DNA from 2 places in the Cupriavidus sp. WKF15 genome. Region 2 is predicted to be linked to the other one. Evidence: riboswitches for the same ligand, from Rfam matches in the RefSeq annotation. Region 2 holds a riboswitch; the other holds the start of a gene.

Region 1 (15,252 bases), on a different replicon from region 2:
CGTGATCGAGAAGGCCGGCGTCAAGGTGGAATGCATGTGCCGTGAAGGAATCTGCGGGACCTGCGAGACGGCCATTATCGAAGGCGAAGCGGACCACCGCGACAACTACCTCTGCGACGAGGAAAAGGCTGCGCAGAAGACGATCATGCTATGCGTGTCGCGCAGCAAGGCGCAGCGGCTGGTCCTGGATCTCTGAGCCTCGTCCGGCCGTCGCTCGCCTTCGGGCACGATCTGCCGAAGGCGGCAAACCAGGGCAAGCGTGCGCCGCGCAACCAGCGATGCTTGCCTGTTTTGCCGTCCTTCCAGATGCTGCTCCCCCCTCCCTCTCCTTGCCGGCCGCCCCCTACACCACCTAGAGTATTCGTAGACATGCAGTACGAACCGCCCCTCCGATTTCCCCCGATGACAAGGAGTAACCGCATGACTACCCCTCCCAACCCATTCACGGACTTCACCAAGATGCTCGAGCAATTCCAGCTTCCCGGCATGGACATGGGCGCCGTGATGGAAGCACGGCGCAAGGACATCGAGGCGCTTGGCGAAGCGAACAAGCTCGCCTATGAGGGCATGCAGGCCCTGATGCAGAAGCAGGCCGAGATCTTCAGCCAGGCCATGCAGCAGATCCAGTCCGCGGCGCAGCAGATGACAGCCGGCGGCAACCCGGCGGAGGCCATGACCAGGCAGAACGAGTTCGTGCAGAAGGCGCTGCACCAGGCCCTGGAGAACATGCGCGAACTGGCAGAGATGGCCCGCAAGTCGCAAGCCGACGCCATGGCCGTGATCGGCAACCGTGCCCAGCAGAACCTGCAGGAGGCGGGCAGCCTGCTCAAGCCGAAGTCAAGCTGAGCCGAGCTTGGCGGGACCCGCGAGCGACAGGCTCGCCAGGGTCCCGCACCGCATCCGGCATGAGCGCGGCGCGCCAGGCATTGGCCGCCGTGCTGAATGACGCGTGATCGCCTCGCTGCCCACGCCGCCGCGCAGCGTGCGAAGCCCGATGTCTGGCGACGACTTCCCCACAGTCCTGTAGTCCTGCTCCACGCCATGGTGGCGGCGCGCCGGTTTTGTCGACCCGGCTGTCCTGCCGCCCTTGCGCACCCGCTGCGTTCGATCCTGGCGGGGGCCCTGCGTCCCGCAGCAGCGCGGCCGGTCCGGAACGCCTTGATTTTTATCAAGAAGCAGGGGCCGCAAGATCATTACAGTAATGTTGTAGTTAATTACCGGAAAACGCAAATGAGCGCCCCAGTCCTTGTATACGCCGTCGCCTTCCTTGCCATCCCGGCCATCGTCTCCGTTGTCCTGACCCGCGCCGCACTGCGGCGTCTGCCCAAGCGCGCGCCGCGGCGCGTCCCGATCCAGACCCGCCGCAGGCCACAGGACCCGTCGCTCCGAGGCTGAGCGATGGGTGCAGTGCTTCCCAGACGATCCGCCCGCACACTCCGGCAGCCACTGCCACCCCGAAACTCCCCGCCACGGCCGGCTGCCGCCACGGTAGCCGCCTTGGCCATGGCATTGTCCGCCTGCGTGTCGATGGCGCCGCCGCTGGAACGGCCCGCCGCGCCAGTCCCCGCCACCTATGCCGGCGCGGAAGCCGGCGCCACGCTGCCCTCGCCCGCCGCCGCGACCGCCTGGGGCGATTTCTTCGCCGACCCGGCGCTGCGGGCGCTGATCGACCAGGCCCTGGCCAATAGCCGCGACCTGCGTGCGGCGATGCTGCGCGTCGAAGAGGCGCAAGCACTGTACGGCATCCAGCGCTCGGAACAGTTTCCGACCATCGGCGTGAGCGCCAGCGCCACGCGCTCGCGCACGCCGGGTGACTTCAGCCCCACCGGGCGCCCGCTGACCCTGAACGATTTCGAGGCCGGTGTCGGCATGAATGCGTGGGAGCTCGACTTCTGGGGCCGCGTGCGCAGCCTGAAGGACGCCGCGCTCGAGAACTACCTGGCCACCGATGCCGCGCGCGAAGCGGCCACCGTCAGCCTGATCGGCCAGGTCGCCAACGGCTACCTGGTGCTGCGCGAGCTGGACGAGCGCATCGAACTCACGGACCAGACCATTGCCTCGCGCGCGGAGTCGCTGCGCATCTTCCGGCGGCGCTACGAAATGGGCTCGACCTCCAAGTTCGACCTGACGCAGGTAGAAGCCCTGTGGCGCCAGGCGAGCACGCTTGGTTCGCAACTGCGGCAGGAACGCGCGGCGCAGGCCAATGCGCTGGCGCTGCTGGTCGGCGCGCCGGTGGCCCTGCCCCCGCTGTCCCCGCAGAGCGGCCGCTTCGACGACAGTATCGTGCTGCGCGACATGGCGCCCGGGCTGCCTTCCGAACTGCTGACCAACCGCCCCGACATCGTCGCCGCGGAACACCAGCTTGCCGCCGCCAACGCGAATATCGGCGCCGCGCGCGCCGCGTTTTTCCCGCGCATCACGCTGACCGGCACCTTCGGTACGGCCAGTGTGGAACTGGACAATCTGTTCACCGGCCCCAGCCGCGCCTGGAGCTTCGGCCCGTCGCTGTCCGTGCCGATCTTCGATGCCGGGCGCAACCGCAACAACCTGAAGCTGGCCGAGGTGCGGCGCGACCAGGCCATCGTCCAGTACGAGAAGACCATCCAGGCCGCCTTCCGCGATGTCTCGGACGCGCTTTCCGCGCGCGAGCGCCTGGCCGAACAGGTCACCGACCTGCAGGCCACGCTGGAGCTTCAGGCCGAACGCGAGCGGCTGGCGAGGCTGCGCTACGACAACGGCGCCACGCCCTACCTGGAAGTGCTGGATGCCCAGCGCGACCTGCTGGGCGCGCAGCAGCTGCTGGTGCAGACCCGCCGCGCACTGCTGTCGAGCCGCGTCGCCCTTTACACCGCGCTGGGCGGCGGCACGCGCGTCTACGCTAACGAGACTGACGAAACTGACGAGACTGCCGGCATGCCCGCGCCGCTCCCATTCCCAGACAAGCCATCATGAGATTCCCTGCCAGCAAGCTGATTCCCTTCGCCGCCGTGGCGCTGGCCGTCGCGGCAGGCGTGTATGGCTGGAATGCCATGCGCGAAACCGGTCCCGGCCCGGGCTTCGCCAGCGGCAACGGCCGCATCGAGGCCACCCAGATCGACGTGGCGACCAAGCTCGCCGGACGCATCGACACCATCCTCGTCAATGAAGGCGATTTCGTTGCCGCCGGCGCGCCGCTCGCGCGCATGCAGGTCCAGGTGCTCGAAGCGCAGCGCGACGAGGCGCGCGCGCAGGAACAACAGGCGGTCAATACCGCCGCCAGCGCGCAAGCGCAGGTTGCCGTGCGCGAAAGCGACAAGGCCGCGGCCCAGGCGGTCGTGGCGCAGCGCGAGAGCGAACTGGACGCGGCCCAGCGCCGCCTGTCGCGTTCGAGCACGCTGTCGCGCGAAGGCGCCTCGTCGATCCAGGAACTCGACGATGACCGCGCGCGCGTGCGCAGCGCCCAGGCGGCCGTGGCGGCGTCGAAGGCGCAGGTGGCCGCCGCGCAGGCCGCCATCGAGGCGGCGCGCGCGCAGCTCGTCGGCACACGCTCGGCCATCATCGCGGCCAAGGCCACCGTGGCGCGCATCGAGGCGGACATCGCCGACAGCCAGCTCACCTCGCCGCGCGACGCGCGCGTGCAGTACCGCATCGCCCAGCCCGGCGAAGTGCTCGGCGCTGGCGGCAAGGTGCTGAACCTGGTCGACCTGTCGGATGTGTACATGACCCTCTTCCTGCCCGCGACCGTGGCCGGCCGCGTGCCACTGGGGGCCGAGGCGCGCATCCTGCTCGATGCCGCGCCCGGCTACGTGATCCCCGCCACGGTCTCGTTCGTGGCCAGCACCGCGCAGTTCACGCCCAAGACCGTCGAGACGGCCAGCGAGCGCGAGAAGCTGATGTTCCGCGTCAAGGCCCAGATCGACCGTGAACTGCTCAGGAAGCACCTCAAGCAGGTCAAGACCGGCGTGCCCGGCGTGGCGTGGGTCAAGCTCGACCCGAAGGCGGAATGGCCGGCCAACCTGGCGGTGAAGGTGCCGCAGTAGCCATGGATGCCGCCCTGCCCCCGGTCGCCCGGCTCGCCGGCGTCAGCCTGAAGTACGGCAAGACGGTGGCGCTGGACGGCATCGGCCTCGACCTGCCGGCGGGCCGCATGATCGGGCTGATCGGCCCCGACGGCGTGGGCAAGTCGAGCCTGCTGTCGCTGCTGTCCGGCGCGCGCGCGGTACAGGAAGGCGTGGTGGAAACCTTCGGCGGCGACATGCGCAGCCGCAAGCACCGCGACGCCGTCTGCCCGCGCATCGCCTACATGCCGCAGGGCCTCGGCAAGAACCTTTATCCGACGCTGTCGGTGGAAGAAAACCTGCACTTCTTCGGGCGCCTGTTCGGGCATGACGACGCCGAGCGCCGCCGGCGCATCGACGACCTGACGCGCAGCACGGGCCTGCACCCGTTCCTGGCCCGCCCGGCCGGCAAGCTGTCCGGCGGCATGAAGCAGAAGCTCGGGCTGTGCTGCGCACTGATCCACGACCCCGACCTGCTGATCCTGGACGAGCCGACCACCGGCGTGGATCCGCTCGCACGCGCGCAGTTCTGGGAGCTGATCGCCCGCATCCGCACCACGCGCCCCGCCATGAGCGTGATCGTCGCCACGGCCTATATGGACGAGGCACAGCGCTTCGACTGGCTGGTGGCCATGGATGCCGGCCGGGTGCTCGATACCGGCCCCCCCGCCGAACTGCTCGCGCGTACCGGCACCACATCGCTCGAAGCTGCGTTCATCGCTCTGCTGCCGGAATCGCGACGGCGCGGGCACACCGAAGTCACCATCACGCCGCTGGAAGCTGGCGACGAAGCGGACATCGCCATCGAGGCCAGGGACCTCACCATGCGCTTCGGCGATTTCGTCGCCGTGGACAAGGTCAGCTTCCGCATCCGCCGAGGCGAGATCTTCGGCTTCCTGGGCTCCAACGGCTGCGGCAAGTCCACCACGATGAAGATGCTGACCGGCCTCTTGCCGGCCAGCGAAGGCCAGGCCTGGCTGTTCGGCCATGAGATCGATCCGAAGGATATCGATACCCGCAAGCGCGTGGGCTATATGTCGCAGGCGTTCTCGCTGTATGGCGAACTGACTGTGCGGCAGAACCTGGAACTGCATGCACGGCTGTTCGCGGTGCCGGCCGCGGAAATCCCCGCGCGCGTCGCCGACATGGTGGAGCGCTTTGCGCTGTCCGACGTGCTCGACACGCTCCCGGCCAACCTGCCGCTGGGCATCCGCCAGCGACTGTCGCTGGCCGTGGCGATGGTGCACAGGCCGGAACTCCTGATCCTGGACGAACCGACTTCCGGCGTGGACCCGGTCGCCCGCGACAGCTTCTGGCGGCTGCTGATCGGCCTGTCGCGCAACGAGCGCGTGACCATCTTCATCTCCACGCACTTCATGAACGAGGCCGAGCGCTGCGACCGCATCTCGCTGATGCACGCCGGCCGCGTGCTGGTCAGCGACACGCCGGCAGACCTCGTGCGCCGGCGCAGCGCCGCGACGCTGGAAGAGGCATTCATCGCCTACCTGACCGATGCGAGCGCGCCGGCGCCGGCCGAAGTACCGGCCGAAGCCCCCGCCAGGGCCGCGCCGCCCGCGATCAGCGCCGCGCCCGCCGCGCAGCGCCGGCGCTTCAGCCTGCAGCGCGCGTTCACCTATATGTGGCGCGAAGCGCTCGAACTGCGCCGCGACCCGGTGCGCGCCACGCTCGCGCTGGTCGGCTCGCTGGTGCTGCTGTTCGCGATGGGGTACGGCATCGGCATGGACGTGGAAGACCTGCGCTTTGCCGTGCTCGACCACGACCAGACCGTGCTGAGCCAGGACTATGCGCTGAACCTGTCGGGGTCACGCTATTTCATCGAGCGCCCGCCGGTCACGGACTACACCGACCTGGACCGGCGCCTGCGCAGCGGCGAACTGGCGCTGGCCATCGAGATTCCGCCCGGCTTCGCGCGCGACGTGCAGCGCGGCGCGCGGGCGCAGGTCGGCGTGTGGATCGACGGCTCCATGCCGTCGCGCGCGGAGACCGTGCAGGGCTATGCGCAGGGCATGCACCAGGGCTGGCTGCTCGACCAGATGCGCCACCGCTACGGGCAGGACGCCGTGAGCGCCGCCACGCTGGAAACGCGCTTTCGCTACAACCCTGACGTGAAGAGCCTGCCCGCGATGGTGCCGGCGGTGATCCCGCTGCTGCTGCTGATGCTGCCGGCCATGCTGACCGCGCTTGCCGTGGTGCGGGAAAAGGAGCTCGGCTCCATCACCAACCTGTACGTGACGCCGGTCACGCGCACGGAATTCCTGCTGGGCAAGCAATTGCCCTACGTGGCACTGGCCATGTTCAACTTCCTGCTGATGGCCTTGCTGGCGGTCACCGTGTTCGGCGTGCCGGTCAAGGGCAGTTTCCCGACGCTGACGCTCGCCGCGCTGATCTATGCGTTCTGCGCCACCGGCATCGGCATGCTGGCCTCCACGTTCACGCGCAGCCAGATCGCCGCGATGTTCTTCGCGATCATCGGCACCATGATCCCGGCCGTGCAGTTCTGCGGCATGCTGGTGCCCGTGTCGTCGCTGGAAGGATCCGCGCGGCTGGCCGGCCTGGCCTACCCGGCCACGCACATGCTTACCATCAGCCGTGGCGTATTCAACAAGGCACTGGGGCTGCATGACCTGGGCGCATCGTTCTGGCCAATGCTCGTCGCCGTGCCGGTGATCTTCGCCGCCACCGCGGCGCTGCTGAAAAAGCAGGAGCGCTGACCATGCGGCACCTGGCCACTATCTACCGCCTCGGCATCAAGGAACTCTGGAGCCTGGTGCGCGACCCGACCATGCTGGTGCTGATCTTCTACGTCTTCAGCGTGTCGGTCTACAGCGGCGCCACGGCCGTGCCGGAAACGCTGCACATGGCGCCCATCGCGGTGGTCAACGAAGATGCGTCGCCGCTGGCCGAGCGCATCGTCTCCGCGTTCTATCCGCCCCAGTTCGCGCCGCCGCGGCCGATCTCGCCCGCGCAGATGGACAAGGGCATGGACGCGGGCGACTATACCTTCACGCTGGACATCCCACCCAACTTCCAGCGCGACGTGCTGGCCGGCCGCGCGCCCGCCGTGCAGCTCAACGTGGATGCCACGCGCATGACCCAGGCGTTCAGCGGCAGCGGCTATATCCAGCGCATCTTCACCGACGAAGTGAACGAGTTCGTGCAGCGATACCGGGGCGTCGCCACCCCGCCGGTGGACCTTGCGCTGCGCGCGCGCTTCAACCCGAACCTGACGCAGTCATGGTTCGGCGGGCTCACGCAGATCATCAACAACGTCACGATGCTGTCGATCATCCTGACCGGCGCCGCGCTGATCCGCGAACGCGAGCACGGCACCATCGAGCATTTGCTGGTAATGCCGGTCACGCCGACCGAGATCATGCTGGCCAAGGTGTGGTCGATGGGGCTGGTGGTGATGATGGCCGCCATGCTGTCGCTGGTGGTGGTGGTGCGCGGCGCGCTGCACGTGCCGATCGAGGGCTCGCTGCTGCTATTTATGGCGGGGGTGGCGCTGCACCTGTTCGCCACGACGGCAATGGGCATCTTCCTGGCGACCGTGGCACGCAATATGCCGCAATTCGGCATGCTGATGGTGCTGGTCCTGCTGCCGCTGCAGATGCTCTCGGGCGGCAACACGCCGCGCGAAAGCATGCCGCAGATCGTGCAGGACATCATGCTGGCGGCGCCCACCACGCATTTCGTCTCGCTCGGGCAAGCCATCCTGTTTCGCGGCGCGGGGCTGGATGTGGTCTGGAAGCCGTTCCTGGCGCTGCTGGGGATCGGGACGGTATTGTTTGCGCTGTCGTTGAACCGGTTCCGGAAGACGATCAGCCAGATGGCGTGAGGCGCTGGAGAAGGCAGGCTCACGCGGCGGACGTATGGTGAATCGCGTGGGTCCGCTCCCCCTTGTCAGCGCAAGAGGCCAGCGAACCGCCAGGGGCTTTGATGCGGCAAATGGTCAGACCAGGCCGGTCATGTAGTAGACCAGGATGACGAAGAACACCGCCATCGTCTTGATCATGGTGACGGCGAAGATGTCGCGATAGGACTCGCGGTGCGTAAGGCCGGTCACGGCCAGCAGCGTAATCACCGCACCGTTGTGCGGCAGCGTGTCCATGCCGCCGCTGGCCATCGACACCACGCGGTGCAGCACCTCCAGCGGGATGCCGGCCGCCTGTGCGCCCTGGATGAAGGTGTCGCCCATGGCTGCCAGCGCAATGCTCATGCCGCCCGACGCCGAACCGGTGATGCCGGCCAGCGCGCTCACCGAGACCGCCGCGTTGACCAGCGGATTGGGAATGGCACGCAGCGCGTCGCCCACCACCAGGAAGCCCGGCAGCGCGGCGATGACGCCACCGAAGCCGTATTCCGATGCGGTGTTCATGGCTGCCAGCAGCGCGCCGCCCACGGCGGTCTTGCTGCCTTCGGCAAAGCGCTGGCGCACGGTGCCGAACGCGGTCACCACCACCAGCAGGATGCCCAGCAGCAGCGCGCCCTCCACCGCCCAGATCGCAACCACGGAGGCGGTCGGGATGGTCACCGGCTTGGCCAGCCCCGGCAGTTCCAGCGCGCTGGTGGCGCCGTACCACTGCGGGATCTTGCGCGTCAGCACAAAGTTGGCAACACCCACCAGCACCAACGGCGCAAGGGCCAGCAGCGGGTTGGGCAACTGGGCCGTCTCCACCGGTTCCGGCTCATTCAGCAGCGACGTGCCATAGCCCTCGCCCTTCGCCATCGCGGCGCGGCGGCGCCATTCCAGGTAGCCCAGGCCGACCACGATGATGAACAGCGCACCGGCCACGCCAAGGACGGGGGCCGCCCATGCGGTGGTCTTGAAGAAGGTGGTCGGGATGATGTTCTGGATCTGCGGCGTACCGGGCAGCGAATCCATCGTGAACGAGAACGCGCCCAGCGCGATCGCACCCGGCATCAGCCGCTTCGGGATATTGCTCTGCCGGTACAGCTCGGCCGCGAACGGATAGACCGCGAACACGACCACGAACAGCGACACGCCGCCATAGGTCAGCAGCGCGCACACGGCAACGATCACCGCGTTCGCGCGCGAGCTGCCAATATAGCGGATGGCGGCCGCGACGATCGAGCGCGAGTAGCCGGACAGCTCGATCACCTTGCCGAACACGGCGCCAAGCAGGAACACCGGGAAATAGAGTTTCACGAAACCGACCATCTTCTCCATGAAGATGCCGGTAAAGGCTGGCGCCACGGCCGACGGCTCGGTCAGCAGCACGGCGCCGAGCGCGGCCAGCGGGGCGAACAGGATGACGCTGTAGCCGCGATAGGCGGCAAGCATCAGGAATGCAAGGGCAGCAACGACGATCACAAAGGACATGAAGTCTCCGCGAGGATTGTTCTTGGTCTGGGAAATATAGGCCCCGGCGCCCGAAAGTGCCCTGCCAATTTCATTCATGACAGGCAGCGCGGCCAGGCCGCGCGTCCGGGGACCGGGTGACTTCGCACGGAGCATGCCAGCATTAAACGTGACGAATATGCCTCTTACAGCCAGTTTCCCTGCCGCTTCGACCCTGTCGCGTCTTGATTTCGAGACAGTGCGGGACATCCCGCCCATAAGATCGCGCTCGCTTGTGAGACTATTCGTCTCCAATTCGAGAATAAGAACATGGAAACACTGAGCGAAGCCGGGGACAACGTACTGGGCAACTACGATTCCGTGGCGCGCCGCGCGATGGAGTCGCTGTTCCGCACGTTCGAGAATTTCAGCGAAGGCACCATCGTGGTCGATGTGAACGGCCGCGTGGTGTGGATCAACAAGCGCTATGCGGCGCGCTTCGGCTTTGCCGACCCGCGGGATGCGATCGGGCTCGACTGCGAGCGGGTCATTCCCAACAGCCTGCTGCGCGAGGTGGTGGCAACTGGCAAGCCGATCCTGCTCGACATCATGGAAGCCGCGCGCGAGCCGATGATCGTGATGCGCCTGCCGATCAAGGACGATGACGGCAACACCGTGGGCGCGGTGGGCTTCGCGCTGTTCGACGAACTCAAGGCCCTGACGCCGCTGCTGTCCCACTACACGCGCGCCCGCGACGAGCTGGCCGCGACGCGCCGCACGCTGGAGCAGGCGCGCCGCGCCAAGTACACGTTTGCGAGCTTCGTCGGCAATTCGCCGGCCACGCTGGAGGTCAAGCGCCTAGCGCGCCGTGCGGCGCAGGTCGATGCGCCCGTGCTGCTGCTTGGCGAGACCGGCACGGGCAAGGAACTGCTGGCTCATGCCATCCATGCGGGATCGTTGCGCGCCGACCGGCCATTGGTCACCGTCAACGTCGCGGCGATTCCGGAAGCGCTGCTAGAGGTGGAGTTCTTTGGCGCCGCTCCCGGCGCCTACACCGGCGCGGAGCGCAAGGGACGCGTCGGCAAGTTCGAACTGGCCGATGGCGGCACGCTGTTCCTCGACGAGATCGGCGACATGCCGCTCTCGCTGCAGAGCAAGCTGCTGCGCGCGCTGCAGGACAAGGAAATCGAGCCGATCGGCTCGAACCGCATCATCCGTTCCGATGTGCGCATCATTGCCGCAACCTCGGCTGACCTGCCCGCGCTGGTCGAAGCGGGCAAGTTCCGTGCGGATCTCTACTACCGGCTCAATGTCGTGCCGATCTGCGTGCCGCCGCTGCGGCTGCGCCAAGCGGACTTGCTGCCGCTTGCCTACGCGATCCTCGAAGAAATCTGCAGGCGCACCGAACGCGACGCGCCGGTGCTGTCCGACTGTGCGCTCGCCCTGATGGGCGAACACGACTGGCCAGGCAATGTCCGCGAACTGCGCAACACGCTGGAGCGCCTGGTGATGATGCACGACGGCGGCGAAGTCGATGCGTCGATGCTGGCCCCACTGCTGGGCCGGCGCGCGGTCACGGCGCCGGCCCCTGCGTCCGCCCCGGTGCCCGCGGCGAGCGATACGCCGGCGCCACCGGGCTACGCCGACGCCATGGCGCAGTACGAGGCTGCCTACCTGTCGCAGGCACTGGCCGCTAGCCGTGGCAACGTACCGCGCGCTGCCGCGGCCATCGGCATCAGCCGCGCGGCGTTCTACAAGAAGCTGGTGGCGCACCGCGCGGCCGGGCGCATGGCGCCGGCCGGGGTGACAGAGGACTGAGGGTCAGTGAAGCGGATGGCTCGCGGCGATGGTCTGGGCGATCATCGCTGCCGTGGCGGCCGACAGCGTCCAGCCCAGGTGCCCGTGTCCCGTGTTGTAGAACACGCGCGTGGCGCGGCCACGCGAGACCCGCGGCATCATGTCGGGCATCATCGGCCGCAGGCCGGCCCACGGCACCGACCGCGAGGTCTCGATATCGAAGTTGCGCCGTACCCATGACACCAGCGGCGCTATGCGGTCCGCACGGATATCGCGATTGTCGCCGTTGAATTCCGCGGTGCCGGCCACGCGGAAACGGTCGGCCCCAAGCCGGCTGGTCACGATCTTGGCGCTCTCGTCGAGCAGGCTCACATACGGCGCGTTCTTCACGCTGCGCTCGTCATCGAGGTGCACCGTGATCGAGTAGCCCTTGACCGGATAGACATTGAGCCGGTCGCCAAGCATGGCCGCAATGTGACGGCTGCCCACGCCGGCGCACACCACCACCGCCGTCCCCGCGAACTCGCGTTCACCGCCAGCCTGCCCCGAAGCCACGGCGGCTTCCGACGCGGCCACGCGCATCGTGACGCCATCCTTGCGCAGGTCCACCGACTTCACGTTCACGCCATGCACGAACGTCACGCCGAGCCGCTCGCACGCGCGTGCGAGGCCGCGCGTGAACTTGTGAATGTCGCCGGTGGAATCGGACGGCGTGTAGTACCCGCCGTAGTAGTTGCCCTGCAGCGTCGGCTCGATCGAACGGATCTCTTCCGGCGTGACGGCATAGCGTTCCAGGCCGCCTTCCACCAGCATCTGGTTGGTGCGGCCCGCGGCCTCGAAGCTGGGACGGTCGTGATAGAAGTGCAGGATGCCGCGGCGCTCCAGATTGAAATCGATCTGCTCGCGCTCGGCCATCTCGAACAGGTGCTGGCGCGCGGCAATGGCCAGGCGCGTGGTCTCGATGGTGTTGGCGCGGTAGTTGCGCAGGTTGCCGACGAATTCACCGAGCCACGAATACTTGTGCCACGACGGGCGCGGGTTGAGCAGCAGCGGCGCGTCGCGCCTCATCATCCATTTGAGGCCCTTGAGCAGCGTGCCGGCATTGTTCCAGACCTCGGCGTTGCATGCGGAAAGCTGGCCGCCGTTGGCGAACGAGGTTTCCATCGCCGGATAGTGGTGACGGTCCAGCACGGTAACGCGATAGCCCTGTTTCGCGAGGGTATAGGCGGTCGTGACGCCGGTAATGCCGGCGCCGATGACGAGCATGTGAGACATGACAGATTGTCCTGAAGCAAGGATGAATTTGACCGTTGCCGGTCCCCTGCCCCATCTGTCCGCGGTACCTGAGAGCTTGGACATGGCCAGGCCATGCCGTCCCCTTCGGTGGGCGCGAAGCGCCTCTCTCCAGATCTGTACTTGCGACGCCACAGTCCTTGGTGCCTGAGAGTTTCCGGGGCGGTTGCTCCGTCGGCGCCGGACCTGCCTGGCGGCGTTCCGGTCTCTCCTGCGAGGTCGCACGGCGCCGGGGGTTGGTCCGGCGCCGCTTTGCGGCAGGCTTTGAACCTGGCCGCATGGCGATGATATCTGGAAGTGCCCGGGCGCGGGGAATCGGGTTATCCCTAGCAACGCCCAGGCCAAGGCCCTCAGATCACGCCCTGCGCCAGCATCGCATCCGCGACCGAAGTTCCCCGACAGTCAAAACTGCTGCAAACAAATGCGCGGCATCGCTCGCGGCCGGCGGAAATGACAAGGGCGGCCTCATGGCCGCCCTTGTCGAGGCACCCCGCTCCCTTGCGGCAGCGGGACCGGCAAGATGACTCGCCTGCCTACTACTCGATCGTGATCTTGCCCTGCTCGATCACCGACTTCCAGCGCTTGAGCTCCTGGTTCTCGAATTGCACGAACTGCTCGGGCGTATTGGCCACCACTTCGAAGCCGCTTTCAGCCAGCTTGTCGCGCATCTTCGGCTCGTTGAGCGCGCCGACCAGCGCGCCGTGCAGGCGGCTCTTCACGTCGGGCGGCAGGCCGCGCGGCGCAGCGACACCTTGCCACGAATAGACTTCCACGTCCTTCACGCCGCCTTCTGCCATGGTCGGCACGTTCGGCAGCACCGCCGCGCGCTTGTCGGACGTCACCGCCAGCGCGCGCAGCTTGCCGCTGCGGATATGCTGGATCACCGCGTTGATGTTCTGGAACGACACATCGACTTGTCCGGCGAGCAGGTCGGAGATGGCCGGCGCACCGCCCTTGTACGGTACGTGCAAACCCTCGGTGCCGCTCTTCTGCCAGAACAGGGCCGCAGTCAGGTGGTCCGACGAACCGGCGCCCGAGGTCGCGAAGGCGACCTTGCCCGGGTTCTTCTTCATGTAGCCGACCAGTTCCTGCATGGTCTTGGCCGGGAAGTTCGGGTTGGCCACCAGCACATTGGGCGCGCGTACTGCCACGGTGAGCAGGTCGAAGTCCCTGGCCGGATCATAGGACAGGTTCTTCTGCAGGAACGGATTCACCGCATAGACGCCGATCGACGCCACCATCATGGTGTAGCCGTCCGCCGGCGCGCGCTTGACGAAGGTCGCGCCGATCGCGCCCGTCGCGCCGGGCCGGTTATCCACGACAAAGGGCTGGCCCAGCTTCTCGTTGAGCGGCACGGCCAGCATGCGTGCGATGGTATCGGTCGAGCCGCCCGCGGGGAACGGCACCACCACCGAAACCGGTTTTTGCGGCCAGGCCGGGCTGGCCGCCGTGGCCGCGCCGCTCGCGACGGTCACGGCCGCTACCGCTGCCAGGACCATGCCCGCGCCGGCACAGCGGCGCAGCAGCGTGGAAAGATCGATCATTGTTGTCTCCTGTTGAGGTTTGATTGGTCGCTGCCTGCCGGGCCAGCCGACGCGTCCCTTAGCGGACCATGCAGGGCGCCTTGTTGTCGAACTTCCAGCCCGGGATCAGGAACTGCATGGCGATCGCGTCGTCGCGCGCGCCCAGGCCCTTTTCCTGGTAAAGCGCATGAGCGCGTGCCAGCGCCTCCATGTCGAGCTCCACGCCGAGGCCCGGCGTTTTCGGGACCTGCACCATGCCGCCTTCGATCTTCAGCGGGTCGCGCGTCAGGTGCTCGCCGTCCTGCCAGATCCAGTGCGTGTCGATGGCAGTGATACGTCCCGGCGCGGCGGCGGCCACGTGGGTGAACATTGCCAGCGAGATATCGAAGTGATTGTTGGAATGCGATCCCCAGGTCAGGCCCCATTCGGCACACATCTGCGCGACCCGTACCGAGCCCTGCATGGTCCAGAAGTGCGGGTCGGCCAGCGGGATGTCGACCGACTGCAGCCGCACCGCGTGGCCCATCTGGCGCCAGTCGGTGGCGATCATATTGGTCGCCGTGGGCAGTCCGGTCGCCGCGCGGAACTCGGCCATGATTTCGCGCCCCGAGTAGCCGTCTTCGGCGCCGCACGGATCTTCCGCATAGGCCAGCACGCCATGCTTGTCGCGGCACAGGCGGATGGCGTCCTTGAGCAGCCAGCCGCCGTTCGGGTCGAGCGTGACACGCGCCTTCGGGAACCGTTCGTGCAGCGCGAGGATCGCCTCCATCTCCTCGTCGCCGCGCAGCACGCCGCCCTTGAGCTTGAAGTCGTTGAAGCCATAGCGCTCGTAGGCGGCTTCCGCCAGGCGCACGATGGCCTCGGGCGTCATGGCCTCTTCATTGCGCAGGCGGAACCACGCGTTGCCGGCCTCCGGCTCCGTGCGGTAGTCGAGCGTGGTGCGGCGGCGGTCGCCGATATAGAACAGGTAGCCGAGCATTTCCACCGCGTCGCGCTGCTGGCCTTCGCCGAGCAGCGCCGCCACGGGCACCTGCAGGTGCTTGCCGAGCAGGTCCAGCAGCGCGGCTTCCAGCGCCGTCACGGCATGGATGGCAATGCGCAGGTCGAAGGTCTGCAGGCCACGGCCGCCGGCATCGCGGCTGGCAAAGGCGGCGCGCGCACGGTTGAGCATGGCCTGGTACTGGCCGATGGGCTGCCCCACCACCAGTTGCCGGGCATCTTCCAGCGTCTGGCGGATGCCCTCCCCGCCCGGCACCTCGCCCACGCCAGTGTTGCCCGC
Region 2 (15,252 bases):
ACGTCACGCAGCAATTTGCCGTCATGGATCAGGAACTGCGGCCGGCCTTCCACGAAGACCTCCAGCTTGCGGCTGCGCCAGGTCAGATAGGCAAGGCCGGCATTGGCGCCCACCAGCGTGATGGCCAGGATCAGCCCGGCGGTCACGGAGTTGTCCCCGGCGTTCATGGCGTTCTGCACGGCGTTGGACAGTACCAGCAGCAACACCAGGTCGAACGGCGTGAGCTGGCCGATCTGGCGCTTGCCCGACATCCGCAGCAGGGCCAGCACCGCGCCATACACGATCAGTCCGCGCAGCACGAACTCCCACCAGGGGGCACTGAGATTCCACATGCAGCCTCCGCTGTGCTGGTGGCGCCGCGACGCGCGGCGCCCCTGTGTCGAGCATAGCGCGCGCGGCGGCCGTCCGTCACCGGACGCCGGGCGAAGGACGGCCTCAGTCCTGGGCGTACTCGCTCATCGGCACGCAGCTGCAGAACAGGTTGCGGTCGCCGTAGACGTTGTCGGCGCGGCCGACCGGCGGCCAGTACTTCTGCGTGCGCAGCGATGCCACCGGATAGGCCGCCTCTTCACGCGTGTACTTGCGCGTCCACTCGTTGGCCGTGACCACGGCCGCGGTGTGCGGGGCATGCTTGAGCGGGTTGTCCTCGCGGTCGAAGGTGCCGTCGGCGACACGGCCGATTTCCTGGCGGATCGCGATCATCGCGTCGATGAAGCGGTCCAGCTCGTGCAGGGCCTCGCTTTCGGTCGGCTCGATCATCAGCGTGCCCGGCACCGGGAAGCTCATGGTCGGGGCGTGGAAGCCGTAGTCCATCAGGCGCTTGGCCACGTCCTCGTTGCTGATGCCGGTGTCCTTCTGCAGCGGGCGCAGGTCCAGGATGCACTCGTGCGCCACCAGGTCGTGCTGGCCCGTGTACAGCACCGGGTAGTACGGCGACAGGCGCTTGGCGACATAGTTGGCGGCCAGGATCGCGTTCTCGGTGGCGGCGGTGAGGCCGGCCGAGCCCATCATGGCGATGTACATCCACGAGATCGGCAGGATGCTGGCCGAGCCGAACGGCGCGGCCGAGATGCCGCCGATGCCGTTGTCGTCGCGGCGATAGCCCACGCTGTCCTGGTTCGGCAGAAAATCGGCCAGGTGCGCGCCGACGGCCACGGGACCCACGCCGGGGCCGCCGCCGCCGTGCGGGATGCAGAAAGTCTTGTGCAGGTTCAGGTGCGACACGTCGCCGCCGAAGTGGCCCGGCGCGGCCGTGCCGACCATGGCGTTCATGTTGGCGCCATCCACGTAGACCTGGCCGCCGTGCTGGTGCACGATCTCGCAGATCTGCTGCACGCCCTGCTCGAACACGCCGTGCGTGGACGGGTAGGTGATCATGATGGCCGCCAGGTTTTTGCTGTGCTGCTCGGCCTTCTTCGCCAGGTCTTCCAGGTCGACGTTGCCGTTTTCGTCACAGGCGACCACCACCACCTTCATGCCGGCCATCTGCGCCGACGCCGGGTTGGTGCCGTGCGCCGACGACGGGATCAGGCAGATGTCGCGATGGCTTTCGCCGCGGCTGGCGTGGTAGGCGTGGATGATCAGCAGGCCGGCGTATTCGCCCTGCGAGCCGGCGTTCGGCTGCAGGCTCACGGCGGCATAGCCGGTGGCTGCGCACAGCATGTCCTCGAGCTGGTCGATCATCTCGCGGTAGCCCACGGTCTGGTCCAGCGGCGCGAACGGGTGGATCTGGCTGAACTCGGGCCAGGTCACCGGGATCATCTCGCTGGTGGCGTTGAGCTTCATCGTGCACGAGCCCAGCGGGATCATGGTGCGGTCCAGCGCCAGGTCCTTGTCGGCCAGCATGCGCAGGTAGCGCAGCATCTCGTGCTCGGCGTGGTGCGTGTTGAACACCGGGTGCGTCAGGTAGGCGCTTTGGCGTGCCAGGTTGGCCGGGAAGGCGTCCTCGACCGTTGCCTCGATGGCATCGAACGTCAGCGAGGCCGGCAGCGGCTTGCCGTGCGAGAAGATTTCCCACAGCGCCACCACGTCGTCGCGCGTCGCGGTCTCGTCGAGCGACACGCCGATGCGCGTCGCGCCGGCATGGCGCAGGTTGATGCCGCGCTCGGTCGCGGCGGCGTGGATCGCTTCGGTATTGAAGCCGGTCTCGAACGTCAGCGTGTCGAAGAACGTCGCGTTGGTACGCGTGAAGCCGAGCGTCTGCAGGCCCACGGCCAGCGTGGCCGCCAGGCGATGCACGCGCTGCGCGATGCGCTTGAGGCCTTGCGGGCCGTGGTACACGGCGTACATCGACGCCATCACGGCCAGCAGCACCTGAGCGGTACAGATGTTGGACGTGGCCTTCTCGCGGCGGATATGCTGCTCGCGCGTCTGCAGGGCGAGGCGGTAGGCCTTGTTGCCCTGCGCGTCGATGGTCACGCCGACCAGGCGGCCCGGCATCGAACGCTTGTAGGCATCCTTCACCGCCATGTAGCCCGCGTGCGGGCCGCCGAAGCCAAGCGGCACGCCAAAGCGCTGCGAGTTGCCCACGGCCACGTCGGCGCCCCATTCGCCCGGCGCGGCGATCAGCGTCAGCGCCAGCAGGTCGGCGGCCGCCACCACCAGGCCGCCGGCCGCGTGCACGGCGTCGGCAATGGCGCGGTAGTCGGTCACGTCACCATTGACGCCCGGATACTGCAGCAGCACGCCGAACGCGTGGGCCGAAGCTGCGTCGGCAGCGGGGCCGACCTTCACCTCGATGCCCAGCGGCTTGGCGCGCGTGCGTACCACTTCCAGCGTCTGCGGCAGGACGTCGTCGGCCACGTAGAAGGTGTTCGACGCGTGCTTGTTCACGCGCTGCAGCAGCGTCATGGCCTCGGCTGCGGCGGTGCCTTCGTCCAGCATCGAAGCGTTGGCGATATCGAGGCCGGTCAGGTCGGTGACCATCTGCTGGAAGTTCAGCATGGCCTCCAGGCGGCCTTGCGAGATCTCGGGCTGGTAGGGCGTATACGCGGTGTACCAGGCCGGGTTCTCGAAGATATTGCGCAGGATGACGGCCGGGGTCAGCGTGTTGTAGTAGCCCTGGCCGATAAAGCTCTTCAGGACCTTGTTCTTGCCAGCGAGCTTGCGCAGCTTCGCCAGTGCGGCCTCCTCGGCCAGCGGCTCGGTGAATTCGCCCATCGGCATGCCGTCGCGGCGGCGGATGGCCTCGGGGATCACGGCGTCGATCAGCGCGGCGCGGCTGCTGTAGCCGAGCACCTTGAGCATGTGCTGCTGTTCGGGCGTGTCGGGGCCGATATGGCGAGCGGCGAAGGCGTCGCGCGCCTCCAGTTCGGCCAGCGTGGGCCGGTTACCTTGGGCGGCGGTCATGGGAAGCGGGGCGTTCATGGCAAGAACCTCGTTGGGGCGCGGCGGCAGGTGGTCAGCCATGCCGCCGCGCATCGATACAGTGGCCGGCCCATGCTTGGTGCAGGGGCCGGCGGGCGTGGCGTCAGGCGCCGACGCTGGCCTTGTAGGCGTCGGCCGACATCAGGCCGTTGACGTCGTCGCTGTTGGCCGGCTTGAGCTTGAACAGCCACGCGTCGAAGGCGTCGGCGTTCACGCTTTCCGGCGCGGCCGTGGCGGCCTCGTTGACGGCGATGACTTCGCCGGCCACCGGGGCGTAGATGTCGGAAGCGGCCTTCACCGATTCCACCACGGCAAGCGCGTCGCCGGCGCCAACCGACTTGCCCACTTCGGGCAGTTCCAGGAAGACGATGTCGCCCAGCGCGTCCTGCGCATGGTCGGTGATGCCGATGGTCAGGGTGCCGTCGGCTTCGACGCGCACCCACTCGTGCGACTCGGTGTATTTCAGGTCAGCGGGGAAATTCATGAGGGTTCTCCGGATTCAGATTTGTTCTTGATTCGGGCGCCTGCCATCGGTGGATGGGGCAGGCGCGACGGGCGACCGTTGTGGTGGGCCGGGGCGTTGCCGCCTCAGCTCACGAGTGCCTTGCCAATACGCACAAACGGCAGTTTAACCACAGTCGCCGCGAGTTTGCGGTCGCGGATCTCCACCTGGACGGTATCGCCGACCGCCACGCCCATCGGCAGGCGTGCGAAAGCGATCGACTGCGACAGGGACGGGCTGAAGGTGCCGCTGGTGATTTCGCCGTCACCGGCCGCGGTGATGACCTTCTGGTGGGCGCGCAGCACGCCGCCCTTGTCGCGCAGGATCAGGCCCAGGAACTGCTGGCGCTGGCCGGCGGCGGCGAGTGCCGCCTTGCCGGTGAAATCGCGCTCGCTCTGCAGGTCCACGGTCCAGGCCAGGCCCGCGTCCAGCGGCGAGACGTTGATGTCCATGTCCTGGCCGTACAGGTTCATGCCGGCTTCCAGGCGCAGCGTGTCGCGCGCGCCGAGCCCGGCCGGGCGCACGCCTGCGGCATCGAGCTTTTCCCAGACAGCGGCAACGCTCTCGGCGGGCACGACCAGTTCGAAGCCGTCTTCACCTGTGTAGCCGGTACGCGCGACCATGATCTCGCCGATAGCAGGATCCTGCACCACGATGGCGTTGAAGGGCTTGAGGGCGTCGGAAGGCTGAGTGGACGGGAAGGCGCTCCACACCTTGGCGCGGGCGTTCGGGCCCTGCACGGCAACGATGGCCAGCGGCAGCACGCCAGCCGGGGCCACGTCATCGCGGCGCGGGGTGATGGTCACGCCGCTGCCGGTGGCGTCATTGCGCGCGCGGATCCATTCGATATCGCCGAGCGCCGTGCTGGCATTGACGACCAGGCGGAAGCGGTCCTCGGCGAAGAAATATACGATCAGGTCGTCGATCACGCCGCCTTTCTCGTCGAGCATGCACGAGTACAGCGCCTTGCCCGGGGTCTGCAGCTTGTCGACGTTGTTGGCCAGCAGGCCGCGCAGGAACGCGCGGGTATTCGGGCCCGCCAGGTCGACCACGCACATGTGCGACACATCGAACATGCCGGCGTCGCCGCGCACCGCGTTGTGTTCTTCGATCTGGGAGCCGTAGTTGACCGGCATGTCCCAGCCGCCGAAATCGACCATGCGGGCGCCGAGAGCGCGGTGGATGGCGTTGAGGGGCGTGGCCTGGAGCGTCATGGGAATCCTCGGGGGCAATCTCGGTTGCGAAAACGAAAAAAAGGGTCATCCGCCGCAACGCTTGCTTCGCCCGAATGGCGTCGCAATCCGCTGCGGCGGATGACCCCTCTGTCCTCGATACCTGAGAGATTACGAGGCGGCTCTGCCTGATGGCAGGTCCGGTCCTCGCGCGCCCCTTCGGTGGGCACGCTCGCCATCTTAATGGCGGGTGCCGCTCTCCAGAGTGCGGCATGCATCGTGTGCATGTTGCATGCCGATCCGAACGGTCCGTGGTGCCTGAGAGTTTTCGGGTGATACCCCTTCGGCGGCGCAATACTGTGCGCGCTCTCCCGGTCGGATGCGCGCAATGTACGGGAGGGCCCTGCCTTTGTCAACGCGGCAGGCCCGCCCGCTTTCGTCACCCCTTAGCGGTGATGGTGGTTGTCGTCCGTGACCACGTTGCCGACCACGCCGCCGAGCGCGGCGCCGCCGAGGGTACCGACCGCACTGCCGTTGGTCAGCACGGCGCCGCCCACGCCACCGGCGGCCGCACCGATTGCGGTATTACGTTGCTTTGGCGTCATATCGGAACAACCGCCCGCGAGGGCCGCTACTGCCACGCCTACCAGTGTCGCCTTGCCAAGGGCTCGTAGAGTTCTCATGATTGGCTCCGGAAGTGACTTCAAACAGGCCCGGGACGGATCGGAATCCCTCCCGCCTACTCATTAGAAACCGCGATGTGCAGCCGGTTTTTGGGACTTACCAAGTGTTACCCCGGTAACATGCGCGCCAACCAAATACCGGTTTCCGCTGACAGAACCGCTTCTGTCGCGCGTGTTAACATGGCTGGCTTCGCGCCGGCCGCCGACATGCTGCGGCATGTTGCGTACCAGGCGCCTCCGCCGCCCCGCCCACGTCAGACACATCCCACGCATGACCCACGGCCTGAATGCCGCCCAATCCGAAGCCGTCCGCTACCTGGACGGGCCCTGCCTCGTCCTTGCCGGCGCGGGTTCGGGCAAGACGCGCGTGATCACGCAGAAGATCGCGCACCTGATCGAAGACAAGGGCTTCGAGCCGCGCCACATCGCCGCGGTCACGTTTACGAACAAGGCGGCCAAGGAGATGCAGGAGCGCATCGGCAAGCTGATGGAGGGCAAGACCACGCGCGAGGGCAAGCGCCTGCCGCTCAGGCAGCTCACGGTGTGCACGTTCCACTCGCTGGGTGTGCAGATCCTGCGCCTGGAGGCCGAACACGTGGGCCTGAAGCCGCAGTTCTCGATCATGGATTCCGATGACTGCTTCGGCCTGATCCAGGAGCAGCTTGGCACCACCGACAAGAAGCTGATCCGCGGCGTGCAGAGCACCATCTCGCTGTGGAAGAACGGCATGGTCGATCCGGAAGCGGCCATCGCGCAGGCCGCCAATGCAGACGAGCACCAGGCCGCGCTGGTCTACCGCAACTACGTGGCCACGCTGAATGCCTACCAGGCGGTGGATTTCGATGACCTGATCCGCCTGCCGGCCGAACTCTTCGCGCGCAATGAAGCGGTGCAGCTCAAGTGGCAGAACCGCCTGCGCTACTTCCTGGTTGACGAATACCAGGACACCAACGCGTGCCAGTACCAGCTGCTGAAGCTGCTGGCGGGCGGGTCGCACCTGCGCGCGCCGGCGTTCACCGCCGTGGGCGATGACGACCAGGCCATCTACGGCTGGCGCGGCGCCACGCTGGACAACCTGCGCTTGCTCCAGACCGATTTCCCCGACCTCAAGGTCGTGAAGCTCGAACAGAATTACCGCTCGACCGTGCGCATCCTCGAAGCGGCCAATTCGGTCATCGCCAACAACCCGAAGCTGTTCGACAAGAAATTGTGGAGCGAGCACGGCATGGGCGACCCGATCGCCGTGCACCCGATGAACGACGAGGAGCACGAGGCCGAATCCGTGGTGTTTCGCCTGTCAGCGCACAAGTTCGAGCGCCGCGCGCAATTCCGCGACTACGCGATCCTGTATCGCGGCAATCATCAGGCGCGGCTGTTCGAGCAGATCCTGCGGCGCGAGCGCATTCCCTACGTGCTGTCGGGCGGCCAGAGCTTCTTCGACAAGGCGGAGATCAAGGACATCTGCGCCTACCTGCGGCTGATCGCCAACCCGGACGATGATCCCGCCTTCATCCGCGCGATCACCACGCCGCGCCGCGGCATCGGCAACACCACGCTGGAAGTGCTGGGCACGTTCGCGGGCCAGGCCAAGGTGTCATTGTTCGAGGCTGCCATGATGGGTGGCATCGAAGCGAAACTGCAGCCGCGCCAGCTCGAGCCGCTGCGCGTGTTCTGCGAATCGATGGTGCGCCTGGCCGATCGCGCGACCAAGGACCCGGCCAGCGTGGTGCTGGACGACATGATGGAAGGCATCCACTACGAAGCCTACCTGTATGACGCCTTCGACGAGCGCCAGGCCCAGTCGCGCTGGACCAACACGCTCGAGTTCCTTGACTGGCTCAAGCGCAAGGGCACGCGGCCCGAACCGGAGGGCGAGGGCGAAGCCACCGGTTTCGACAATACCGACGGCTTCGGCGACGAAGGCAAGAACCTGCTCGAACTGACCCAGACCGTGGCGCTGATGAGCATGCTGGAAGGGCGCGAGGAAGACCCCGACGCGGTGCGGCTGTCGACGCTGCACGCGTCCAAGGGCCTCGAATATCCGCATGTGTTCCTGGTTGGCGTGGAAGAGGGCATCCTGCCCCATTGCCGCGAGGACGAGGACATGGGTGACGAGAAGATCGAGGAAGAGCGGCGCCTGATGTACGTGGGTATCACGCGTGCCCAGCGCAGCCTGCATATCAGCTGGTGCAAGAAGCGCAAGCGCGCGCGGGAGACATATTCCTGCGAGCCTTCGCGCTTCATCGGCGAGATGAAGCTGGAAGAGGCGCCCGCGCCGAAGGATGAGACACCGGCAATGAGTCCCAAGGACCGGCTTGGCGCGCTGAAGGCTTTGCTCGGCAATGGTGGCAAGGCGGCGCAGGGGTGAGATTTGCGGGAGGCAATATTGCCGATACCAAGCGATATGAACGGGACATGGCCCACGTGCCGGCGCGGGCCTAATATTTTCCGGCGTTGGCGCGGAGCTGTCCTGTGCGGGCGTCGGGCGTCGGGCGGTGACGCGGGAATAGGGAAGGGTTGGGGGTGTCGTGTGTTTCGCCGGCTACGCCGGCGAAACAGCGGCGCCTGCCAAGCACGACAACCCCACCATCACCCATTCCCCGCACTCCGCTTATCGCCTTGATCTCAGGAGCGCACGCCCGTGTATCGGGCCTGATACAAAGGCGCCACAGGGAACTACCGCGCGCCTGAAGCGGCCAGCTGCACGTAGCGCGAGCCGCGCTGGCCCTGCGTGAAGTCGAGCGTGAAATCGCCCACGTCGATGCGTGCCTGCAGCGCGCGCCGCAGTTCCACCGTGCCGTTGCCGTGCCACCCGCCCAGGGCGCGCACCAGCCACGCCGCGCCGATGTATCCGGCGATGGTCGCAGGCGAGGGCGGTTCATCGAGGTATTGCTTCATGCGGGCCACATGCTCCTTGACCACGCGCAGCGTGGCGGCCTGCGGGCCGGGGGCGACCTGCGTCAGCACCATGCCGCCCGGGTAGCCTGCGCCGAGCACTTCGCGCGCGACCGCAGGGCTGACCGCGGACAACCCGACCAGGAATCCGTACCAGCCTTGCGCGGCCAGCGCGCGGCCCAGGCTCGCATAGGCGAGCGTATCGCCCGCCACGATCACGGCACCCGGCCGTTGCGCCGCGATGGTGCGCGCTGCGGCGTCCGGGCTGCCGCCCAGCGGCACCGCGCGCGTGCCCGTCGTGGATTCCAGCCGGGTCAGCCACGATGCACCATTGCCGGACGCGGTGGCGGCGAACTCCGCCGAGACCGCCAGGGCCACGCGGGTCAGCCCATAGTCGCGCAACTGCTTCACCGCGGCGTCGAGCTCGGCCTGGTAGTCGGCCCGCGTGAACCAGACGTTGTCCGCGCTCAGGGCAAGGCCCGAGAGCGGCGCCACGATCTGCACGCCGCGCCGGTGCAGTTCGGGCGAGGCCGCCAGCGCGGGCAGCAACCGGTCGCCCGGACCGAACAGCAATTCGGCATGCTCGCTATCCACGAGCGACAGTGCCTGCGCGAGCGCCGCGCGCGGATCGGCATCGGCGTCGCGCACGACATGCGCGATCCGCACGGGCCCTCCCGTGGCGTTGGCCGCGTCGAACATGACCTTGGCGCCCGCCAGATAGTCGCGCGCCAGATCGGCCTGCGCGCCGCTGCGGTCGAGCAGGTGCCCGACCACGGCAGTGCGCCGGGCCGGTGACTGGGCCAGGACCGGCGGCGTGGCGGCCAGTCCGCCAAGCGCCAGCATCAGCTGGCGGCGTCGCGGGGAGTCTGGCAGCGCTTCGCCGCGCAGCGATGGGTACGGCAAACAGGGCAGGATTGAAGGCATGGGAACACGGTTGGCTGAGCGATCCGGGCGGTGGCTGCCGGAGATGCGGGGCGCAGCGTATCCGGCATCCGTGACAGAAATGTGACGCAGCCCCCCCGCTCACGAGGGGTGTGCGCAAGCATTGCGGCGGTGGTGCTTGACGCGGGTCAAGTCCCTGCACGCGTCGCGGAACTAGCATGGACCGTCAAACTCCCCCATAAGTCCGCCCCCATGAACACGTCATCCACGCCATCCGCGGCGCTCGACCGCCGCGCCTTGTCCGACTTCCGCGCGCTGGCAGGCCGAATCGACGGCAACGGTCCGCGTTATACGTCCTACCCCACGGCAGACCGCTTCCATGGCGGCTTCGACGAAGCCGCCTATCATGCTGCGCTGGCGGACTGCGGCGCGGCGGCGCCGGCGCCGTTGTCGCTGTACCTGCACATCCCGTTCTGCGAGAACATCTGCTACTACTGCGGCTGCAACAAGGTCATCACGCGTGACCATGGGCGCAGCGCCAAATACGTGAGCTACCTAGGGCGCGAAATGGCCCTTGCTGCGGCACACCTTGGCGGGCGCAGGCAGGTGTTGCAATCGCACTGGGGTGGTGGCACACCGACTTTCCTGAACCCGGCCGAGATGCGCCGCTTGATGGCTTCGCTGCACGAGCACTTCGACCTGCCGGCCGACGGCGAGCACTCGATCGAGATCGATCCGCGCCGCGTCGACCACGAACGCATGGCGTTGCTCGCCGAACTCGGCTTCAACCGTGTCAGCCTCGGCGTGCAGGATTTCGATCCCGAAGTCCAGCAGGCCATCCATCGCGTGCAGCCGTTCGAGGAAACCCGGGCGGTGGTCGATGCTTCGCGCGAACTGGGGTTCCGCTCGGTCAGCCTGGACCTGATCTACGGGCTGCCGCACCAGACCACGGCGCGCTTCAACGCGACGGTGGAGCGGGTACTGACGTTGCGGCCGGACCGGCTCTCGGTCTACAGCTACGCGCACCTGCCGCACGTCTTCAAGCCGCAGCGGCGCATCGATGAAAACGCCTTGCCGAGCGCGGGCGAGAAGCTCGACATTCTGGTCTCCACGATCGAGCGCCTGACCGCCGCCGGCTACGTCTATATCGGCATGGACCACTTCGCGCTGCCCGACGACGACCTCGCCGTGGCCCAGCGCGAGGGCCGGTTGCAGCGCAATTTCCAGGGCTACTCCACGCATGCCGGCTATGACCAGCTCGGCTTCGGCATTTCCGCGATCGGAGCCGTGGCGGGACGATACGTGCAGAACGCGCGCACGCTGGACGACTATTACGCTGCGCTCGACGACGGCCGGCTGCCGGTCATACGTGGCTTCGCGATGGAGCGCGACGATCATCTGCGCCGCGAGATCATCGGCGCGCTGATGTGCAACGGCGTGCTCGACATCGCGCAGATCGAGGCACGCCATGGCATCGATTTCGCGGACGTGTTCGCCGCGGAACTCGGCGATCTCGACCGGCTCGGTGTCGATGGCCTGGTCCGCCGCGAGCCGGGCCGCATCGAGGTGACCATGCTGGGCCGCCTGCTCGTGCGCCGCGTGGCCATGGTGTTCGACCGGTACCTGCGCGAAGATGCCGCGCGGCCGCCTGCCGCGCAGCCAGCCGCCAACGACGGTGCCGAGCCGGTGCGGTTCGTGCCGCGGTACTCGCGCGTGGTCTGAACCGGCGGCGCCATTCCTGGCGCACGGCGACAGGCGAAGAACCAAAAAAAAGCCCGCGAACCAGTCGCGGGCTTTCTTTACAGCGCAGCCGGTATTACTTGGCAGCGCTCGCCATGTAGTCGGCGGCGGCGAGCACGTCGGCGTCCGGGCCGGCATAACCGCCCTTCGGCGGCATCACGCCCTTGCCCTTCAGCGCGAAGTTGTGGACAGCGTCCATGCCTTCCTTCAGGCGTGGTGCCCAGGCGGCCTTGTCGCCGAACTTGGGAGCACCGGCAACGCCAGCAGCATGGCAGGCGGCGCAGACCTGGTCATAGACCTTCTTGCCCACATCGGCGGACGCCGCGGCAGGTGCAGCGGCCGGTGCCGGCGCAGCAGCAGCGGGCGCTGCCGGGGCGGCGGCTGCCGCAGGTGCGGCACCAGCGTCCGTTGCCGCGGTGGCGGCCGGAGCAGCGGCGGCCGGAGCCGGCGGCTCGGGGAACTTGGCGCCGCCGGCGTCAGCCATGTAGACCACGGCGCGGCCCAGTTCGTAGTCGGAATAGTCGTCCGGCGTGGTGCCCGCGCGGGCCTGCATGGCGCCCTTGCCGTTCAGGAGGGACTTCAGCAGGCCATCGAAGCCCTGGCCGATGCGGCCGGCCCAGTCGCCAGCGTTGCTGTACTTCGGCGCGCCCGCCGCACCCGTGGCGTGGCAGGCAGCGCAGACTTCCTTGTAGACCTGCTCGCCGGTCTTGAAGACGCGCGGCGCATTAGCGTCCTTGATCTCAAGCGCTGCGACCGGCTTGATGCGGTCATTGATGGCTTCGGCCGTGGTAATCGAACCGGCACCTTCCTTGGAACCATGGCCGACAAAATTGACCAGCAGGATGATCACGATGATCGGGACCAGGAACGCAGCGATCACCACCGCGATCAGCTGCTTTGGCGTCTTGATGGGAGACTCGTGTTCGTCGTGTTGGTGTTGGACGTCGCTCATACAGAACTCTCAGTTTTGCAGGAAACCTTCAGCCGCTCACGCTCGGCTTGATTTATGGGGCCCTAGAACGCCTGGGTCCTTCTGATTGCGTGGTTCAGTACTGTCCACCGTTTGCCAACGCGGTGCGGCTGCGTCTTGACGGAAATAGCTCGCGATTATAGCCCCAAAGGCCTCATGGCAGGGCCAAAAGAGACGGTTCCGAGACGTCCGGCGACGTCCCCGGATTCCCGCGCATGGACGCATGACCGCAAACGCGGTATCCTATGCGACTTCTCAGCGGCGGCACTCGCCCACCGCACGGTTGCACCCCGCGGCAGTGCCTGCCGCCAGTGCCAGACCACTTTCCGCGCGCCCGTAGCTCAATGGATAGAGTACTGCCCTCCGAAGGCAGGGGTTGCTGGTTCGATCCCAGCCGGGCGCGCCAAATCTCCATCACATTTCCTGCCGTTCCCGCTTTTCGCTTCCAGGGCCAGCACATTGCCAAGAGCGGCAGCGTGTCCGCGCCTTCTGCTAAGTCTTGCCCAGGCGAGGGGTGTCTTTGCGAGCACCTCTGCTGGAACATGCGAGTGTCGCGAGCTGACCCCTCCCCGGCATTTCCCATGGCCCGCTCAATGCGGGCCTTCTTGTAGGACGAAGCCGGATACCCGGACGACTGGCCTGCGCCAAGACTGGAAATGTTCCTAGGCGGAGACCACCATGGGTAGCAAGACTCCCCCCGTCGATCCCACGCACGACCGCAAGTCAGCCGGGTCGGAGGCCCATGATGATCAGGGCCTGGGCGAGCGGCGGGCTGAGACTGTGCGGAGCGACGACGCTCTGCTCGAGCGGATGCAGTGGGTCCGCGCCTCCAACCGCCGGGTCGTCGAGCGAAGCCAGCGCCTGGTGACTGAGAGCATCATCTTGCTGGCGAGGATTGGATTCCGCTGAGCAGGCGACGGCCAGGCATCCGTGCTTGAGCCTTCAAGGCACGGCCCGCGGACGCATGGCAGCGTCCCGGCACGATGTCCTCAGGCAGGGTATTACGCCGCGGCGACTGAAGGTGCCGTGGCTGCGCGCTTGACAGCTCCGGCAGTCAATACCGCTGCTGCTCGTTGCGTCCCTTGATATTGCCGGCCACACCGCCCGCCACCGCGCCGATGGCGGCACCCGTCCAGCCGCTGCCGCCTGCGATGGCGGCAATGCCGGCGCCGGCCGCGGCACCGATGGCCGCCCCCGATACCGTACCTTGCTGCTGCGGCGTCATGCCCGTGCAAGCGGCAACACTGGCCACTGCCAGCGCCGCGCCGATCCACTGAAGTCGTTTCATGGCCTTGCCTTACTTCTTGTTCTGCAGTCCGGGCACCACCATCTCGAACCAGATAGTCTCGATCACCGGCCGCTGCAGACGGTCGGGGTGGGCGGCATACCAGCGGTCCAGGCCGTCGCGAACCGAATCCAGCGTATGGCCTTTCAACCCCCTGGCCAGGCGCGGCACGATGGTCTGCGAGTCGGGCGGGACATTGCCGGCATAGTAGGCGACATCGACCTGCACGACGTTGGCGATGCCGACCAGGTAGGCCTTCTTCATCTGCTCCGTCGATTCGGTCCACTGCTTGCCGGTCACCAGCGGGACCTCGTCGGCACGGGCAATGCCCGATGCCATGACAAGCGCGGTGCACGCCACGGCGGTCCACGCATGCAGTTTCTGTCTTGTTGTCATTGCGCACTCCTGCACGGGCCGGGTTGCGCCGCGGCCCACCTCAGCCTGTCTCCCGGTCAGCAGGTGCTGACTGGCGCGCTTTCATATTAGTCGCTATTCCAGTGACCGCTACGCCGCCGTTCGGGGGCTCACCGGAGACGCGGCCGCAAGACCCATCGTCAGCCAGCGCGGCACCCGCAACCACGTCACCATGGCATCGGCCCTGGGCTATGCCTGGCGCTGACCCGGGACGTGTCGCCGCTGTAACGGATTGTCCATCAGCACCGCGGATATCCTGCGTCACAATCGGCACCCTTTTGGCACCGTGTCGCGGATACCGGGAGCCTTGCCAGGCATCACGGATGAAACACTTCGGTCCGATTCGAAGGAAGCACTAGCCCCTTTGAGTCGCAAGGCGTGTCCAGTCGGTGCGTTGCCGCACATGGCGCGCAATTTGCGAGACTGAAACCCCTGGACGGCTGCCATGGCCCCTGTCCACCACCGCATGGCGGCCCCGGGATGTCGATGCGGAGGATTGCCATGCCCGTGATTTCGAATGACTTGCTTGCGTCACTGCGCACGGCCGTGCGCGGCAAGGTGCTGTTGCCCGGTGAGGCCGACTACGATGCGTCGCGCGCGATCTGGAATGCCATGGTGGACAAGCGCCCCACACTGGTCGTGCGATGCACCGGGGTAGCCGACATCGCGGCGGCGGTGGCATTTGCGCGCGACAACGGCCTGCTGCTCGCGGTGCGCGGCGGTGGCCACAATATTGCCGGCAAGGCGCTGTGCGATGACGGCCTTGTCATCGACCTGTCGGCCATGCGCGCGGTCCATATTGACACGGGTTCACGGCGCGCCTGGGTGGAGCCTGGCGCGCTGCTGGCCGACTTCGACCACGAGGCCCAGGCTTGTGGGCTGGCGACGCCGCTGGGCATCAACTCGACCACGGGCGTGGCCGGCTTGACGCTTGGCGGCGGCTTCGGCTGGCTCACGCGCAAGTACGGCATGACGGTGGATAACCTGCTCTCGGCACAAGTCGTGACCGCCGATGGCCGGCGCCTTCACGCGAGCGAGCAGGAGCACTCCGACTTGTTCTGGGCCCTGCGCGGCGGCGGCGGCAACTTCGGCGTGGTGACGCTGTTCGAATTCCGGCTGCATGCTGTCGGGCCGCAGATCCTGGCCGGGCTGCTGGTGTTCCCGGCTGCGGAAGGCCGTGCGGTGCTCAGCCAGTACCGCATGTTCACCGAAACCATGCCGGAAGACTTGAATATCTGGGTCGTGTTGCGCAAGGCGCCGCCGCTGCCTTTCCTGCCGGCCGCCGTCCATGGCACGGACGTAGTGGTGCTGGCCGTGTTCTACGCGGGCGAGCCGGCGCAGGG

Evidence for each region. A riboswitch is a leader RNA that binds a small molecule or an ion and turns the genes downstream of it on or off. The one in region 2 is predicted to bind glycine.
Region 1: another riboswitch for glycine. It lies ahead of CupriaWKF_RS24655 (D-amino acid dehydrogenase); the one in region 2 lies ahead of gcvT (glycine cleavage system aminomethyltransferase GcvT).

Annotation. Positions count from the first base shown of each region.
Region 1 covers NZ_CP119573.1:1,589,179-1,604,430, reverse strand. The annotation lists gene CupriaWKF_RS24700 (PDR/VanB family oxidoreductase) at 1-196, shown strand, start outside; gene CupriaWKF_RS24695 (phasin family protein) at 421-846, shown strand; gene CupriaWKF_RS24690 (hypothetical protein) at 1,231-1,395, shown strand; gene CupriaWKF_RS24685 (efflux transporter outer membrane subunit) at 1,504-2,952, shown strand; gene CupriaWKF_RS24680 (HlyD family efflux transporter periplasmic adaptor subunit) at 2,949-4,019, shown strand; gene rbbA (ribosome-associated ATPase/putative transporter RbbA) at 4,022-6,769, shown strand; gene CupriaWKF_RS24670 (ABC transporter permease) at 6,772-7,896, shown strand; gene CupriaWKF_RS24665 (GntP family permease) at 8,011-9,402, opposite strand; gene CupriaWKF_RS24660 (sigma 54-interacting transcriptional regulator) at 9,691-11,178, shown strand; gene CupriaWKF_RS24655 (D-amino acid dehydrogenase) at 11,182-12,432, opposite strand; glycine riboswitch at 12,575-12,674, opposite strand; gene CupriaWKF_RS24650 (tripartite tricarboxylate transporter substrate binding protein) at 12,987-13,994, opposite strand; gene gudD (glucarate dehydratase) at 14,053-15,252, opposite strand, start outside.
Region 2 covers NZ_CP119572.1:3,573,280-3,588,531, reverse strand. The annotation lists gene CupriaWKF_RS16745 (YetF domain-containing protein) at 1-332, opposite strand, end outside; gene gcvP (aminomethyl-transferring glycine dehydrogenase) at 436-3,366, opposite strand; gene gcvH (glycine cleavage system protein GcvH) at 3,470-3,850, opposite strand; gene gcvT (glycine cleavage system aminomethyltransferase GcvT) at 3,955-5,082, opposite strand; glycine riboswitch at 5,181-5,314, opposite strand; glycine riboswitch at 5,336-5,424, opposite strand; gene CupriaWKF_RS16725 (glycine zipper 2TM domain-containing protein) at 5,487-5,723, opposite strand; gene CupriaWKF_RS16720 (UvrD-helicase domain-containing protein) at 5,995-8,091, shown strand; gene CupriaWKF_RS16715 (ABC transporter substrate-binding protein) at 8,400-9,542, opposite strand; gene hemN (oxygen-independent coproporphyrinogen III oxidase) at 9,753-11,222, shown strand; gene CupriaWKF_RS16705 (c-type cytochrome) at 11,317-12,192, opposite strand; tRNA gene CupriaWKF_RS16700 (tRNA-Arg) at 12,541-12,616, shown strand; gene CupriaWKF_RS16695 (hypothetical protein) at 12,889-13,119, shown strand; gene CupriaWKF_RS16690 (YMGG-like glycine zipper-containing protein) at 13,265-13,498, opposite strand; gene CupriaWKF_RS16685 (hypothetical protein) at 13,508-13,891, opposite strand; gene CupriaWKF_RS16680 (FAD-binding oxidoreductase) at 14,411-15,252, shown strand, end outside.